3 regions of the Streptomyces incanus genome follow, and region 3 is predicted to be linked to each of the others. Evidence: riboswitches for the same ligand, from Rfam matches in the RefSeq annotation. Region 3 holds a riboswitch; each other region holds the start of a gene.

Region 1 (2,258 bases), on a different contig from region 3:
CGGCGGCGACGGAGGCGTCCAGGGTCTTCAGGAACGGGACGATGCCGTTGGAGTACCCGTTGGTGCCGCGGATCAGCGAACCCCGCGAGCGGATGCGGGAGTAGGCCAGGCCGATGCCGCCGGCGTGCTTGGAGAGGCGGGCCACCTGGTGGTAGCGGTCGTAGAGGGAGTCCAGCTCGTCCTTGGGGGAGTCGAGCAGGTAACAGGAGGACATCTGGGGGTGCCGGGTACCGGAGTTGAACAGGGTGGGGGAGGAGGGAAGGTACTCCAGGCGGCTCATCAGGCCGTACAGCGCGGCGACTTCGTCCACCGCGCGGGGGGTGCCGTTCTCGGCGAGACCGGCGGCGACCCGCAGCAGGAAGTGCTGCGGTGCCTCGACGACCTTGCGGGTGACCGGATGCCGCAGCAGATAGCGGCTGTACAGGGTGCGCAGCCCGAAGTAGCCGAAGCGGTCGTCCGCGCGGGGGTCGATCAGCGCGTCAAGACGGTCCGGGTGCAGCAGGACGAACTCGGCGGTCCGGTCCGCGATGAGGCCCTCGCGGTGCCCGGCGGCGATCGACGAGGTGAACGACGTGACACCCTGCGAGGCGGCCTCGGCGCGGATGCCGAGGGTCAGCAGGCGGGCGGCGAGCCGGGAGTAGACGGGATCCTCGGAGATGAGCCCGGCCGCCGCCTCGGTGGCCAGCTCGCGCAGCTCGGCCTCGTCCGCATGGGCGGACCGGCCGCGCAGCGCGGCGGCGGCGACCCGGCCGGGGTCGGCGTCGGGGAGATCGGCGGTCAGCTCGGTCAGGGTCCGCAGCAGCGCGGCACCGGGGCCGTCGCTCACCTCGACCGCTGAAGCAGGATCGGCTGGCGCGATGGTCACGTGGGGCTCTCCCTCGCTCGGCACGGGGCCTCGGCGAGGGCGGGGGCAGCACACGGGCACGCGAACGTGCCACGCGTCCACCGGCCCATTCCGCGAGGCCCGGACGTCGGGCACCCGGACCGGACGGCCGGGCGCACTGTCGGCAGGTCCTCGGACTGAAGCCCGTGCGGGCACGCGGGAAACGCGAACACGCACAAGTACACCGTTGCGGGACAGTTCCGGATTCGCACCGGATTCCCCTGCGGCGACAGCGAGCATGAGCATACATCTTGTGCCGGGCGCTGTCGGCAGTCCCATATCTTGTGTCCCGGCGGGCGCTGCGGTGCAGGGCCCGCAGGGGTGTCGGAGCGTCAGCTCATAGGCGGGCAGCGTGATGTCGTCCAGGTGCGGAACGGGGTTCCAGTCCCGCCCGGGGGAGCGGACGAAACCGAGACGCTCGTAGATGCGGTGGGCCGTACGCATCGTCCGCCGGGTCGACAGCACGATCCGTACGCACCCCTCCGTGGCCCGTGCCCGGTCGGCACAGGCGCGGACGAGGGCCTCCCCGACACCCCGACACCCCGGCGCCGGGCTGTGCGGGCAACCGCGAGCATCCGGATCTCCGCCTCGCCGGGCCCGGCCATATCGGCCATCGGCCCGCCGCGCGGTACGAACGTCACCCCGTCCAGCACCCTTCCCGCGCCGCCCGCCTCCGACGTCCCGGGACACGCTCCGGTCCCCTCCACGGCGACCGGTGCCTCGGCGGCCGCGGCCCGCCCGGCGACGTCCCTGAGCTCACCGAGGTACGCGTCGCTCTCCCCGAAGTCGAGCAGCCCGTCGCGCAGACAGGCCTGCGCGGTGAGTTCACCGAGTTCCTCGAACTCGTACGGCTCCACCGGCCGGGTGACGATGTCTGTGGGGCGAGTGCGCCCCACGGGTACGACAACGGGCCGCCGGAGACATCCGCGGCCCGTTGTCGTACCCGCGTACCGCGTCAGCGCTTGCCGTCGGCGGCCGTGTCAGCCGTGTCCAGGGGCAGCTCGGTGCTGACGCCCGGATCGCCCGCGTCCGCCGTGTAGTCCTGCGGCCGGGTCTCGTCGATGCCCTCGGGCGCCTTGACGGCCCTCAGGACGAAGGTCAGGGCGATCGTGACCAGGACATTGACCACGAAGGCGGTGAGGCCGATGTAGCCGATCTCGCCGATACCCGGGATCACCTTGGACGAGCCGCCGAAGTGCTTCTGCGTCGGCGAGGCCACCCCGTACGCCGCGACCGTGCCGTAGACCATGCCGACCGCCCAGCCCGCGAGCAGCGCCCAGCGGTGGAACCAGCGGGTGAACAGGCCGCCCACCAGGGCGGGGAAGGTCTGCAGGATCCAGATGCCGCCCAACAGCTGGAAGTTGATGGCGACCGT
Region 2 (2,258 bases), on a different contig from region 3:
GATCACCGTCATCGGTGCGATGGGCTCTCTCATCACCACGCCCGTCCAGATGCTGCTCATGGCCAAGGCCAAGAACGCTCCGACGATGGCGGCGGCCTCCAACCACTCCGCGTTCAACCTGGCCAACGCGGGCGGGGCCTGGATCGGCGGCCTGGTCATCTCGGCAGGCTGGGGCTGGGCCGCGCCCAGCCTGGCCGGTGCGGCTCTTGCTCTGGCCGGCCTCGGCCTGGCCTTCACGGGCGGCCTGATGGACCGGGGCGGCCGACGCTCCGAGGTGATCATGGAAGGCTCGGCCGTGGCCGATCAAGAGGCGCGTACGGTCACGTGACGACCGGCATCGGCCCTGAAGGGCGAGTGCCGGCACGAGGCCGAAGCGCAGGCCGGGCGTGAGGGACCACGGCTGGAGAACAGGGCCTCGCCCGAGCCGGCGGCTGCCGGCCCCCATCCTCCGGACAGCGCACGCTCGCAAGAGTGCCTCTCCATCGGTTCGCCCTCGTCGGCTGCCCGTGGGCACGTTCAAAACAGCTCTGTGCGGACGGGACGCCCTCGGGCGCCTCGCGCACGATCCCGTCGTGCTCGAAGCGCCCGGTGTGAAGGGGACGAACCGGGCAGGGGCCATCGGGCGCGGGCGGGCCCGACTCGGTGTCCAGGGGCCTGCCGGTGGCCTCGCGGTGACCGGCGGCAACGGTCTGCCGGCCGCCGTCGAGCACCGGGTCCCGGTTCGTCAGGCGCCCGGCCGTGTGGGACAGCCGGGGCGGAAACCGTCGGCGAACTCGGCGAGCGGTAGCGGAACGCATCGTCGCGGGCGTGAACGGCGGTGAGGTGCGCCCGCGACCAGGTCATACAAGCGCCTTGATACGCTTCCGGAGCCAGTCGTGCCACATCCGAGGCCAGGGAATCCGGTGGGAATCCGGAACTGACGCGCAGCGGTGAGGGGGACGGGCGGAGCACTCATGACGCCACTGGGGCGGCGGGTCGGCCAAAGGGCCGGCGCGCACCGCCCTGGGAAGGCGCTCCGTCCGGGCGAACCCGAGTCCGAAGACCTGCTGGCACCTCGCCGCCGTCGGCGGTGGGGCCCTTTGTAGGCCAGGCTCCGCGTACGAGCCCCGACAGTGCAAGGCGTGCCCGTGCCCCGTGCTCTCTCCGATCCCCGCTGCCGTGCCGCAGCCTTTCTCCTCACCCCCGCCCTGCTGCTCACCGCCTGCGGCGGAGCCGGCGACGCCGCCGCCGACAGCCCGGAACAGTCCGCCGCGTCCGGCTACCCGCTGACCTTCGACAACTGCGGGAACCAGGTCACGGTGGAGTCGGCACCCGAGCGGGTCGTCTCCCTCAACCAGGGCACCACCGAGATCCTGCTCTCCCTCGGCCTCGCCGACCGCATGGCCGGCACCGCCACCTGGACCGATCCGGTGCCGAAGGGCCTGGAGAAGGCCAGCGCGTCGGTCCCCCGCCTGGCGGACGACACCCCTTCCTTCGAGAAGGTGCTGGACACCGAACCCGACTTCGTCACCGCCTCCTTCGTCTCCACGCTCGGCAAGGGCGGCGTCGCCACCCGCGAGCAGTTCGAGGAACTGGGCGTCCCCACATATGTTTCCCCGGCGGACTGCGCCGCCGGGAAGGACAACGACAGCGGCGGCGACGGCTCCCGCAGCACGGCGCTCACCCTCGACACCGTCTACGGCGAAATACGCGATCTCGCGCGCGTCTTCGACGTCGAGGAGCGTGGCGACGAACTGGTCGCGGAACTGAAGGAGCGGGTGCGCAGGGCCACCGACGGCCTGGACGCCTCCGGCGCCTCCCTCATGTACTGGTTCGCCAACTCCCAGTCGCCCTACCTGGCCGGCTGCTGCGGCGCCCCCGGCGCCATCACCCGCGAGGTCGGTGCCGAGAACGCCTTCTCCGACACCCACGACGAGTGGCCGCAGATCAACTGGGAGACCGTCGCCGACCGCGATCCCGACGTCATAGTCCTCGGCGACCTGACCCGCAGGTCCCAGACAGCGGAAACCGCCGACGCGAAGATTCGTTTCCTGGAGACCAATCCGGCCACGCGCAACCTCGCCGCAGTGAAGAAGAAGCGGTACGTCCTGCTCAGCGGCCAGGCGATGAACCCCTCCATCCGCACCGTCGAAGGGATCGAGCAGGTCGCCGCCGGCCTGCGCGATGCCGGGCTCACCAAGTGAGCCTCCGCGCCCTGCTGCTGACCGGCGGCGGGCTCGCGGCACTGGCCGCCTCCGTCGCCGTCGCCGTGACCATCG
Region 3 (2,258 bases):
AGGCCAGTCCGGGGACGTCGGTGTCGCCGAAGTCGTATCCCTCGTCCCGCAGCCGGCGCAGGAGGGCCACCGCGCTGGCGGGGGTGTCCAGGCCGACCGCGTTGCCGATGCGGGAGTGCTTGGTCGGATAGGCGGACAGGACGAGGGCCAGGCGCTTGTCGGCGGCCGGGATGTGCCGCAGGCGGGCGTGGCGCACGGCGATGCCGGCCACCCGGGCGGCGCGCTCGGGGTCGGCGACGTAGGCCGGGAGGCCGTCGGCGTCGATCTCCTTGAAGGAGAACGGCACGGTGATCAGGCGGCCGTCGAACTCGGGCACGGCGATCTGGCTCGCGGCGTCCAGCGGGGAGACGCCCTCGTCGCTCTCCTCCCAGGCGGTGCGGGAGCCGGTCAGGCACAGGGCCTGGAGGATCGGCACGTCCAGGGTGGTGAGGGCGCCCGCGTCCCAGGACTCGTCGTCGCCGCCGGCGGACGCCTCGGCGGGCTTGGTGCCGCCGGCCGCGAGGACGGTCGTGACGATGACGTCCGCCGCGCGCAGCTCCTCGATCAGTTCGGATTCGGGGGCGCGCAGGGAGGCCACGTACAGCGGCAGGGGCCGCCCGCCCGCGTTCTCCACGGCGTCGCACAGGGCGTGGACGAAGGCGGTGTTGCCGCTCATGTGATGGGCGCGGTAGTAGAGCACGGCGACGGTCGGGCCGTCGGTGTCCTCGCGGGGTGTGCGCTCCAGCGGGCCCCAGGTGGGTGCGGGCGCGGGCGCCTCGAAGCCGTGGCCGGTGAGCAGGACCGTGTCGGACAGGAAGCGGGCGAGCTGCTCGAGGTTGGCGGGTCCGCCGTGGGCGAGATAGGCGTGCGCCTCGGCGGCGATGCCGACGGGAACCGTGGAGGCGGCCATCAGCTGGGCGTCGGGGGCCTGTTCACCGGTGAGGACGACGACCGGGCGGCCGTCGGCGAGCAGCAGGTCGAGGCCCTCCTCCCAGGCGCGCAGTCCGCCGAGGAGGCGTACGACGACCAGGCCGACGCCCTCGAGGAGCGCGGGCAGGTCGTCGAGCGGGAGGCGGGAGGGGTTGGCGAAGCGGTAGGGCACCGGGCCGTCGGCCGCTCGCGCGCTGAGCAGGTCCGTGTCGGACGTCGACAGGAGCAGGATGCGGGGGTGCGTCGAGCGCTCCCCGGACGAATGCGGCATGCGTCGGCCGGCCTTCCTCGGGGTCCGCGCCCCGGGCAGTGTTGGACGGCGGGAGTTCCTGACTCGTCCGGCCTCCTGGTGGCCGGACTCACAGTGGCGGGACCGCGCCGGATTCGCACCGGCTTCCTCCCCTGTCGCCGTCGTGGCGAGGGCGGATCTGATGATCCGCCGAGATCATAGTAAGGGTCGGGGGAAGAGGGCAGGGCTTGGACGCCGTGTGACGGTCGGTATGCTCGCCGCCATGTCCACGGCTTCCCTCCCTCCGTCGTCCCAGGCCACAGCGGTCTCACGGGACCGCGGTGACGCCTGTCCGGGGTCGTTGCGGCTGCACACCGCCGACGACGGCGCGCTGGCCCGGGTCCGGGTGCCCGGTGGGGTGCTCACCGTGCCGCAGGCCGAGGTACTCGCGGACGTGGCCGACCAACTGGGCGACGGCGAACTGCATCTGACCTCGCGCGGCAACGTGCAGTTGCGTGGACTGCGCGACGACTGCGGCGCCCGGCTCGCCGGGTCGCTGGACCCGGCCGGACTGCTCCCGTCACGCGGGCACGAACGGGCACGCAACATCGTCGCCTCACCGCTGTCCGGCCTCGACGGACGGGGGGTCCGGGATGTGCGGCCGTGGTTGTCGGCCCTGGACGAGTCGCTGTGCGCGAGCGAGGCGGCGCGGGCGTTGTCCGGGCGGTTCCTGTTCGCGCTCGACGACGGACGCGGCGATGTCGCCGGACTCGGCGCCGATGTGACCGTGCGTGCGGTCAAAGACGGCGGCGCCCTGCTCGTCACCGGCTCGGCGGACGAGGCCCTGCGGGTGTCCGGGGACGAGGCGCCCCGGGCCGCGCTGCTCGCTGCCGAGGCGTTCCTCGAGGTGCTGCGGGAGACCGGGGCACAGGTCTGGCGGGTCGACGAACTGAGCCTCTCCCCAGGTGAGTTGACGCATGTGATCCGGTCCCGCCTGACCGGCGCGGGCATCGACTGCGTTCCGGCGCCGAACGACCGCGCCACAGCGGAGGGGCCGCCTTTGGGAGTGATCGGGGCGGCCCTGTCCGTCCATGCTCCCCTGGGCCTTCTCACGTCCCGT

Evidence for each region. A riboswitch is a leader RNA that binds a small molecule or an ion and turns the genes downstream of it on or off. The one in region 3 is predicted to bind cobalamin.
Region 1: another riboswitch for cobalamin. It lies ahead of ACFP2V_RS22260 (ribonucleoside-diphosphate reductase subunit alpha); the one in region 3 lies ahead of cobN (cobaltochelatase subunit CobN).
Region 2: another riboswitch for cobalamin. It lies ahead of ACFP2V_RS35960 (ABC transporter substrate-binding protein); the one in region 3 lies ahead of cobN (cobaltochelatase subunit CobN).

The regions. Positions count from the first base shown of each region.
Region 1 covers NZ_JBHSPC010000073.1:24,734-26,991, reverse strand. The annotation lists gene ACFP2V_RS22260 (ribonucleoside-diphosphate reductase subunit alpha) at 1-865, opposite strand, end outside; cobalamin riboswitch at 990-1,129, opposite strand; partial or broken gene ACFP2V_RS22255 (GNAT family N-acetyltransferase) at 1,211-1,779, opposite strand; gene mctP (monocarboxylate uptake permease MctP) at 1,839-2,258, opposite strand, start outside.
Region 2 covers NZ_JBHSPC010000161.1:45,132-47,389, reverse strand. The annotation lists gene ACFP2V_RS35965 (MFS transporter) at 1-328, shown strand, start outside; cobalamin riboswitch at 854-1,065, shown strand; gene ACFP2V_RS35960 (ABC transporter substrate-binding protein) at 1,128-2,183, shown strand; gene ACFP2V_RS35955 (FecCD family ABC transporter permease) at 2,180-2,258, shown strand, end outside.
Region 3 covers NZ_JBHSPC010000036.1:14,130-16,387, reverse strand. The annotation lists gene cobN (cobaltochelatase subunit CobN) at 1-1,180, opposite strand, end outside; cobalamin riboswitch at 1,214-1,364, opposite strand; gene cobG (precorrin-3B synthase) at 1,410-2,258, shown strand, end outside.